Regions from separate parts of the Luteimonas sp. Soil_C_5 genome, predicted to be linked through region 1. Evidence: riboswitches for the same ligand, from Rfam matches in the RefSeq annotation. Region 1 holds a riboswitch; each other region holds the start of a gene.
The links. Region 1 has a riboswitch for cobalamin ahead of btuB (TonB-dependent vitamin B12 receptor). Riboswitches for the same ligand answer to the same signal wherever they lie in the genome.
Positions count from the first base shown of each region.

Region 2: it holds a riboswitch for cobalamin, as region 1 does, so the genes downstream of both, AC3A5K_RS12865 (ribonucleoside-diphosphate reductase subunit alpha) here and btuB (TonB-dependent vitamin B12 receptor) in region 1, are expected to answer to the same signal.
Region 3: it holds a riboswitch for cobalamin, as region 1 does, so the genes downstream of both, metE (5-methyltetrahydropteroyltriglutamate--homocysteine S-methyltransferase) here and btuB (TonB-dependent vitamin B12 receptor) in region 1, are expected to answer to the same signal.

Region 1 is NZ_JBDGKA010000001.1:879,602-882,843, forward strand. It holds gene AC3A5K_RS04225 (TMEM175 family protein) at 1-302, opposite strand, end outside; gene AC3A5K_RS04230 (GAF domain-containing protein) at 301-783, shown strand; gene AC3A5K_RS04235 (TfoX/Sxy family protein) at 780-1,151, shown strand; cobalamin riboswitch at 1,236-1,462, shown strand; gene btuB (TonB-dependent vitamin B12 receptor) at 1,591-3,242, shown strand, end outside.
Region 2 is NZ_JBDGKA010000004.1:232,584-235,825, forward strand. It holds gene AC3A5K_RS12855 (mechanosensitive ion channel family protein) at 1-197, shown strand, start outside; gene AC3A5K_RS12860 (hypothetical protein) at 211-1,005, opposite strand; cobalamin riboswitch at 1,501-1,714, shown strand; gene AC3A5K_RS12865 (ribonucleoside-diphosphate reductase subunit alpha) at 1,902-3,242, shown strand, end outside.
Region 3 is NZ_JBDGKA010000004.1:258,359-261,600, forward strand. It holds gene metE (5-methyltetrahydropteroyltriglutamate--homocysteine S-methyltransferase) at 1-1,938, opposite strand, end outside; cobalamin riboswitch at 2,138-2,374, opposite strand; gene AC3A5K_RS12975 (oxidoreductase-like domain-containing protein) at 2,421-2,585, opposite strand; gene AC3A5K_RS12980 (MipA/OmpV family protein) at 2,724-3,242, opposite strand, start outside.

The DNA.
Region 1 (3,242 bases):
CGCGCATCGGCCAACCCGGTGCGGCGGCTGAAGCGATGGTGTGACGCCCAGAACATCGCCAGGATCGCGAAGCCGGCGATGAAGGCCGGTGCGCGCCGCAGGGCCTCGTGCAGCTCCGGCATGCTGGCCGGCATCGCGTCGAAGGACACGACCAGCAGCGTCACCGCGAACGCGAACGCGGCATCGACGAACGTCTCCAGGCGCGAGGCCTGCATTCCGCGGAGACGGAAGCCGTCGCCATCGCGCGGCAGGCCATCCAGCCGGTCTGGCCCCTGGGGGGCCGCTGCTACACTCCGCGACATGTTCACCTCATCTGCCCTGACCGGCACCAAGCCCGAACAGTATGCCGCGCTCGCCGCGCAGGCCCGCGGCCTGCTGCATGGCGAAACGGACCGGATCGCGAATGCGGCCAATCTTTCGGCCCTGGTCTACCACGCGCTGCCGGACCTCAACTGGGTCGGGTTCTATCTCTATGACGGCACCGAGCTGGTCGTCGGCCCGTTCCAGGGCCTGCCAGCCTGTGTGCGCATCCCGCTCGACAAGGGCGTCTGCGGCGCTGCGGCGCGCACCCGGCAGACCCAGCGCGTCGATGACGTGCATGCCTTCCCGGGCCATATCGCCTGCGACGGCGCGACCCGGTCGGAACTCGTCGTGCCGCTGTTCGACGGCGCAAAGCTGATCGGCGTGTTCGATCTCGACAGCCCCCTGCCCGCGCGCTTCGACGCCGACGACCAGACCGGGCTGGAAGCCATCGCCGCACTGTTCGTCGAGACGCTGCGGTGAGCCTGTCCGACCTGCGCAACATCGGCCCGAAATCCGCGGCCTGGTTGCGACAGGTGGGCGTGCGCACGCGTGAGGATCTCGAGGCCGCCGGACCACTGGACGCGTTCATGCGCGTGCGCCGCGCCGGCTTCAAGCCCAGCCTCAACCTGCTGTACTCGCTCGAGGGCGCCCTGCGCGGCTGTCACTGGCAGGATGTGCCCGAAGACCGGCGCCATGCACTGGTGCAGGCCGCCGAAGCAGCCATCGCGCAGTTGCCCGACCCGCGTGGCCGCCCCGCGGCGGGACCGGTGACGACGACCGTGCACCAGGCGCCGACCGATGCATCGGACGCGCCGCTCGATCGCCTGTTCGATCGCAACGACGACTGAGCCCTCGTCATGACGCATCGATGCGTCGCGTCGATGGCCACCCGCCTCTTGCGGCGCCCGGGTCCAACGCCGGCGGCTGACGTACAATCCCGCCTGCTTCGAGGTGATCCCCCGGCATTCGTCCGGCGGATTGAAACGGGAAGCCGGTGACGACGGTCGCAATGCGACCTCCATTCCGGCACTGCCCCCGCAACGGTAAGCGTGTACAAGGCGTCGCATCCGCCACTGTGCTCCGGCACGGGAAGGCGCGACGCCCGGGCCCCTGCGGCCCACGCGCGAGTCCGGAGACCGGCCCCGAAGTCCACTGATTGCGATGCGGCGGGCATTGCGGCGGCGTTCCGGGCACCTGGTGTCCGGACGGCAGCCGTGTCCGTCCTGCGCGATCTCCATGACCGAGCCGTCGCATGTGCGTGGGTGCACGTGCGCCAAGGAGACAGCAATGCCGTTCCGTACCCTGACCGTGGCGATCGTCGCCGCCCTTGTCTCGCCCGTCGTCGGCGCGGCGACTGCCGCCGATTCGCGCGAACTCGACACCGTGCTCGTCACCGCCAACCGCAGCGCAAGCACGCTCGGCGACACCATCGTGCCGGCCCAGGTCATCGACCGCGCCGAAATCGAACGCACCCAGGCGCGCGACCTGCCCGAACTGCTGCGCGGTCGCGCCGGCATCCAGATCGGCAACTCCGGTGGTCCAGGCAAGCAGACCTCGATCTTCATGCGCGGCAGCGAATCCGACCATGTGCTGGTGCTGGTCGATGGCGTGCGCATCGGTTCGGCGACCGCCGGCCTCGCCGCATTCCAGGACATTCCGGTCGACCAGATCGAGCGGGTCGAAATCGTCCGCGGTCCGCGCTCCAGCCTCTACGGCTCGGAAGCCATCGGCGGCGTCATCCAGATCTTCACCCGCCGCAACACCGGCGCGATCAGCCCGCACGCGCGCATCGGCGTGGGCAGCCATGACCTGCGCGAAGCCAGCGCCGGCATCGGTGGCCGCGCCGGCCGCGGCTGGTTCGGCGTCGATGCCGCATTCCAGCGCACCGACGGCATCGACGCCTGTCGGGGCCGCGGTCCATTGAACGGCGACTTCGGCGCCGGTTGCTCGGTCGACGAGCCCGACCGCGACGGCTACCGCAATCTGTCGCTCAATCTGCGTGGCGGGGTGGAACTCGCCGACGGTCTCAGCCTCGAAGGCAACGCGCTGCATGCCGACGCCTTCAACGAATATGACGGTGGCCCCTTCGGCGGCAACGAAGCCGACATCGTGCAGCAGGTCGTTGGCGGCAAGCTGACCTACGCCCCATCGGACGCTGTGCGTCTGACCGCGCAGGCCGGTCGCAACTACGACAAGGCAAAGAACTACTACCGCGACCAGGACACGCTGGAACGCAGCGACGTCAGCCGGTTCGACACCCGGCGCGACACCGCCTCGTTGCAGGCCGACATCGGCCTTGCGCCGATGCAGCGGTTTACGCTCGGCTTCGACTGGATGTCCGACAACGTCGAAAGCACGACCGATTACGCTTTGACCTCGCGCGACAACTTCGCCGTGTTCTCCGATTACACGGCACGCTTCGGTGCGCACCGCGTGCAGGCCGGTGTGCGTCACGACGACAACGAGCAGTTCGGTGGCCACACCACCGGCAGCCTCGGTTGGGGTCTGGACCTCGACCACGGCCTGCGTCTCAACGCCAGCGCCGCGACCAGCTTCAAGGCGCCGACGTTCAACGATCTCTACTTCCCGTGGGGCAGTGGCAATCCGGATCTCGAGCCCGAACGTGCGAAGACCGCCAACCTCGGCCTCGCGCAGTACGGCGACAACTGGAACTGGTCGATCAACGCGTTCGAAAGCCGCGTCGACGATCTGATCTTCCTCGACAGCAACTTCGTCCCGCAGAACATCCAGGAAGCCCGCATCCGCGGCGCCGAACTGACGTTCGCGACCACGCTCGCCGGCTTCGACCTGTCGACCGAACTGAGCCACGTCGATCCGCGCGACCGCAGCGACAACGCCAACAACGGCAACCTGCTCGCCCGTCGTGCGCGCAACAGCGGCCGTCTCGACATCGACCGCAGCTTCGGCGATTTCCGCAT
Region 2 (3,242 bases), on a different contig from region 1:
TGCTGTTCGACGGCCTGGGCAGCGTGGGGATGGAATTCATCGTGCGCGCCTGGACCCACGAGTACGAGGATGCCGGCACGATCCGCAGCGCCCTCGTCGGCCGCGTCTACGACGCCCTGCTCGCGCGCGGCATCGGCCTGGCGCATGCGGCGGCGACGGTCTATCCGCCGCCACCGCCCGGTCCCGCGAACGCCTGACCGCGGCGCCGCGTCAGCGGCAGTTGGACGCGTCGACGCCGCGAATCGATTCGATGCGGCCGTTGCCCGTCGCCACGTGCACGCACTCGCGCGAGCGCGCGTTCCACCAGGTCACGACGGAGCGGCCGTCGCGCTGCTGCGCGTCGCGATCGGTGAAGCCGCGCGCGCGCAGTTCGGTGTCGGCACCGGCCGCGCGGGCGCCGACCAGATCGTCCAGCCGGCTGCTGCCCGCGCCCCCCGTGTTGCCCGACTGCCACGGCACCTGGGCCGAGCGTTCGCGCAGGCCGACGCCGTAGCCGTCGCTGTAGGCGCCGCTGTCCTGCTCGGCCCGGTAGCCGTGCAGCGCGTCGCGGTAGCCGCGCTCGTAGTCGGCCTCGTGGCGCGGATCGTCGTTGTGGTCGCCGTCGTCGTGGTGATGCGCCTGGTGGGCCAGCGCGGCGATGCCGAGAATCGCCGCTGCCGCAATTGCCGCCTTGGCGCCGTCGCTCATGCCCTCGCGATGCCCATCGCCCGCCTGCTGCCCGCAATCCGGCGCCGGCGTGGTGACCACGGAAACCACCCGGCCGCTGTCGCTGCGCACCATCACGCAACGGCGGTCGCGCGCGTGCCACCAGCTGCTGTAACCGTCCGAGCCCGACTGGCGGACATACCCGCGCGCGCCCAGGGTGCGCGACGCGCTGCGGTCGTCGAGGCCCTGGACATCGCCGAGGCCGGGGGCGGGATCCTGCGCGGACACCAGCGGCGACGCGAGCAGGGCGGACAGCGACAGCGTGGCAGCGGCCAATGCACTGCGACGGATACGGGACATGAGGCACCTCCGGATGTGCCGGCCGGGCTGGCCGCGCTCGGCGCAGCGTGCGCCGGAATTCGTTCAGGGGGTGTGGCGGCGTCGCGGTTTTCGAACGGTCGATGCAGGCGTGCGGATGGCGCCGCCCGGTCGTCGGTCGCAGCCCCCCGCGGAGGCCGGTCCTGTCCAGCCTGCAGACACCGGTCCGGATACCGGCCGGAACCCGACCCCACGGATCCGGTGTCCGCAGGGCCTGGAGGGCGGCGGCCCTTGGACCAGCCTGACCTGGTGGGGGTTTCCCCGTCCTTCAGCCGGTCCGCGATGCGCCGGCCCTTGGACCTGAACCTCTGGCCCGGGCGCGGTGGACACACCGGAAACACCCCTCGGGCACTTGCTCTTCGCACCCCGATCTGCATGCCCGGGGCCATCCGCAGGACTTGACGAACCCGGATTCCCGTCCTGAAGCGGCCTGCCGCATCTTCACTACATTTAGCGTTGACGCTGCCGACCACCCCCACTATCTTGGGCCGGGTCGGTTCCGCAGCCCCGCAAGGACGGCGGATTCAAAGGGAAGCCGGTGACGCCTTGCGCCATTCCGGCACTGCCCCGCAGCGGTAATTGGGAACGAGCCCGCCAACAGCACTGGAGCGATCCGGGAAGCGGCGGGCGAGGCGAAGGCGCTGCCTTCATACCCATGAGTCCGAAGACCTGCCGACAGCCGCGCGAAAGCACGACGCGCGGTGCCGGCTGCGGAATCTCCGGGGGGAGAGGGCCGGCGGAGCGGATTGCGATGGCGCCTGCGCCCGATCGCGATTCCTGCGACGCCGCCCGACCACTCTGGGCCTTCCGTGGCCGCCGGACCCCGACGCGGGCGGGGACGGTGGTGTGCGCGAATGCACTGGACAGAAGGACACCGCATGACCAGCCACGAGACCGTCGCGACCAAGACCCCGGCCGCCGCCGCAGACGCCACACCCGACACCGCCACCGCACCTGCCACACCCACCATTTCCGTTGCGCCACCCGCCGTCGAGCCTGACGACGATGTGCCGCCACCCCCGAGTGCCGCCATGAACACCGCGATTGCAGAAGTCACCGACGCCGATGCCGGCGTCTCCAACTGGATCACCAAGGAAGCCGGCAACCGCCGGATCCCGTACGACCGTGCGCGCCTGGAGCGCAGCATCGACCGCACCCATGCCGAGTTCCCGCAGCTCGACATCGTCGACTACAAGCGCAGCGTGTTCGGCTTCGTCGAGCGCAAGGACGCCGTCAACGCCGACGACCTGGTCGACCATCTGATCCGCGAGGCCGAAGCCCGCGTCGATGTCACTGCGCCGGAGTGGGAATTCTTCGCCGCCCGCCTGTACCTGCACCGCCTGTACAAGCGCGCCAGCCGCAACCGCTTCTACGACGCCGAGCAGAAGTACGGCTCCTACGTCGGCCTGCAGGAATCGCTGGCCGACCGCACCATCTATTCCAACGACATCCTGCGCGCCTATTCCAAGGAAGAACTGCAGGAAGCCGGACGCATGATCGAGCCCGAGCGCGACAGGCTGTTCGCCTACAACGGCCTGTACCTGCTGGCCACGCGCTACCTCGCCACCGACACCTCGCGCGCCGTGTTCGAGCTGCCGCAGGAGCGCTGGCTGACCATCGCCCTGTACCTGATGCAGAACGAGACCAAGGGCGGCCGCGAGCGTCGCATGCAGCTCGTCGGCGAGGCCTACTGGGCGCTGTCGAACCTGTACATGACCGTGGCCACGCCGACGCTGCAGAACGCCGGCAAGGTCGGCGGCCAGCTGTCGTCGTGCTTCATCGACACCGTCGACGATTCGCTGCAGGGCATCTACGACTCCAACACCGACATCGCCCGCGTCTCCAAGGGCGGCGGCGGCGTGGGCGCGTACATGGGGTACGTGCGCTCGTCGGGTTCGGCCATCCGCGGCGTGCCCAATTCGTCCGGCGGCGTGGTGCCGTGGATCAAGCAGCTCAACAACACCGCCGTGTCGGTGGACCAGCTGGGCCAGCGCAAGGGCGCGGTCGCGGTCTACCTCGACATCTGGCACCGCGACATCGAGAACTTCCTCGACCTGCGCCTCAACAACGGCGACCAGCGCCTGCGCGCGCATGACGTGTTCACTTCGATCTGCATCCCCGACATCTTCATGGAAGCCGTCGAACGTCGCGGCGACTGGTACCTGTTCGACCCGCACGAGGTCCACAAGATCAAGGGCTGGCACCTGCAGGATTTCTTC
Region 3 (3,242 bases), on a different contig from region 1:
CATGTGCGTGTGGATCTGGGTGGTATCCGCCACACCCGATGCGCTGATGCGGAAGCTCTCGACGGCCCAGTCCAGGTACGCCGCCCAGTCCTCGCGACGCAGCGGCAGGCCTTCGCGCAGCGCCGGCTCGTCGATCTGGATCACGCCGATGCCGGCCGCTTCGAGATCCAGCACTTCGTCGCGCAGCGCGAGCGCGATCTGCCGGCAGGTGGCGGCGCGCGGCTGGTCGTCGCGGACGAAGGACCACTGCAGGATCGTCACCGGTCCGGTCAGCATGCCCTTCATCGGCCGCTCGGTCAGCGACTGCGCGTAGCGCGACCAGCGCACCGTCATCGGCGCGGGTCGCGCGACGTCGCCCCAGATCAGCGGCGGTTTCACGCAGCGCGAGCCGTAGCTCTGCACCCAGCCGAGCTTGGTGAAGGCGAAGCCGTCGAGCTGCTCGCCGAAGTACTCGACCATATCGTTGCGCTCGAACTCGCCGTGTACCAGCACGTCGAGGCCCAGCGCCTCCTGTGCGCGCACGCAGCGTTCGGTTTCGGCGGCGATGAAGGCGTCGTAATCGGCGTCGGCCAGCGTGCCGGACTTGTGCGCCGCGCGTGCCTCGCGCACTTCGTGGGTCTGCGGGAAGGAGCCGATCGTGGTGGTGGGGAACGCCGGCAGCGGACGCAAGGCGTCCTGCGCCGCACGCCGGATGTGGAACGGCGATGCGCGGCGCCCATCCCCGGGCGCGACCGCGGACACGCGCGCGGCGACATCATCGCGATGCACGCGCGGGGACCGGCGGCGGGCGTCCACATCGGCGCGCGCCTGCGCGAGGCGTGGTTCCGCCGCGTCCGCATCGGCCACGGCGTCGGCCAGCAGGCGTAGTTCGCCGAGCTTCTGCACCGCGAATGCGAGCCAGCTGCGCAGTTCGGCATCCAGCGCCTTCTCCTGCGCGAGGTCCACCGGCACGTGCAGCAGCGAACACGAGGGCGCGAGCTGCACCGGATCGGCGCCGCGCGCCTCCACGGCGTAGCGCGCGAGCACCAGCGCCTCGTCCAGTCGCGTACGCCAGATATTGCGGCCGTCGACGAGGCCCAGCGACAGCGTGTGACCGGCCGGCAATGCGCGCAGCACGGCATCGAGCTGCGCGCGGCCGCGCACCAGATCCACGTGCAGACCGTCGACCGGCAGCGATGCGGCGAGGTCGAGATTGTCGTCGAGCGCACCGAAGTAGGTCGCCAGCAGCAGCTTCGGCCGGGGGCTGCAGGCGAGCGCCGCGTAGGCGCGGCGATACGCGTCCCGCGTGGCGACGTCGAGATCCAGCACCAGCGCCGGCTCGTCGATCTGCACCCAGTCCGCGCCCGCGTCATGCAGCCTGCCCAGCAGTTCGGCATAGACCGGCAGCAGGCGCTCGAGCAGTGCGAAGCAATCGCTGCCATCGGTGGTCTTCGACAGCCACAGCAGCGTGACCGGACCGATCAGCACCGGCCGCGTTTCGATGCCGGCGGCTTTCGCTTCGAGATATTCGCGCACCGGCTTGTCGTCGCGCAGCGCGAAGGTCTGGCCGGCATGCAGCTCGGGGACGATGTAGTGGTAGTTGGTATCGAACCACTTGGTCATCTCGAGCGCGTGCAGATCGGTGCCGCCGCGTTGATGCCCGCGCGCGAGGGCGAAGTAGCCGGCCAGCGGATCGGCATCGGCCAGTGCGCGATAGCGATCGGGAATGGCATCGACGCAGAACGCCGCGTCGAGCACCTGGTCGTAAAGCGAGAAATCGTTGCTGGGTGGAACGTCCACACCCGCCTCGCGTTGCAGCGTCCAGTGCCGCAGACGCAGGGTGCGGGCGATGTCCTGCAACGCCGCGGCGTCCACGCCGCGCCAGTGGGCCTCGACCGCGCGCTTGAGTTCGCGGCGCGCGCCGATGCGGGGAAAACCGAGATTGCCGATCTGTGTCATGTGCTGTGCTCCTCAATGCGCTGGATGCTTGAGGCACGAAGGACCGCACGCCGCGACCCGGGGGCCACGGACAGCGCAGGCGACCTTCGCCCCCTCGGGCGAACCGGGCCTGCGCGCGGACATGCGGGATCGACCACGCGCTGCGTGGCACGACACCGATCACCTCCCCGCGGAGGTCCAGGTCGAACGTCCACGCGGTCATGCGCGGACGGCCAGGGCAGGTCTTCGGGCTCATGGACGGGCCACGTACGTGGCGGGCCTACTGTCCGTCGCTTCCCGGCCCGTGCGGGCGCCAGTGCGATGACGGAGGTCGTTTCCAATTACCGCTGCGGGGCAGCGCCGGAATTGCCACGGACGGACCGCGGCGCACCGGCTTCCCTTTTAATCCATCGCCATATCGCGATATAGAGATGGAACCAAGGCCCGGCGAAGGTACGCCGCGCGTGGGGACAGGTCAATACGGCCCGCGGCGGGCCGTCCGCTCAGCCGGCATCCGGATGGCGCAGGCGCCACGCGGCCAGCTGCTCGCGGTAGTACTGCAGCTCTTCGGCGTAGGTGTCATGCACGCAGACCGCGCAGCCGCTGTCGCAGCAGTCGCTGGGCAAGGGCGGCTCGGGCGGCAGCGGCTTCGGATCGGGGTCGGACACCGGCGACGGACTCGTCAAAGCGGGGGCGCCGATGATGCCGGGCCGGGCGCGGCGCGGCCAGCCGTCGCTGCGACGACGGTCAGCCAAGTGCCTACGCAGCACGGCAACCGGGGCCGGTCGCCGCGTGCGGACCGCGGGTCAGAAGCGATAGCTGACGCCGGCAAACAGCGAAGGCACGCCGTCGGCGCCGCGCTCCAGCAACGGGCTGTCCGTCAGCTCGTCGGGCAGCAGGCGATAGCTGGCGCCGCCGATGAAGCTCCAGCGTTCGCCGAGCGGACGCATGGCAGCCACGCTGACCGAGGGCACGACGGCCGAGCCGGGGTTGTAGCGGGTCACGCCGCGCGCGACTTCGGCATCCAGCGTGCCGAAGTAGTAGTTGGTCAGATCCTTCGACAGCCAGCGCACGCCGGCGCTGGGCAGCAGCGTCCAGGCGCCGGACCGCAGCATGTAGGTGTATTCGACGCCGAACTCGTGACCGCCGCTGGTATCGGTGACATCGGCCAGGGCCTGCACGCGCACGCGGCCGAAGCTGCCCGACCACGAGGCGCCGATGCCGGCATCGAGGCCATGGTCGCGATCGTCGAGCAGGCGCGCGTCGAGCCCGTTGCCGGCCAGGCCCGACGTGCTGAGATCGTCGATGTCGAAGCCGTCGAGACG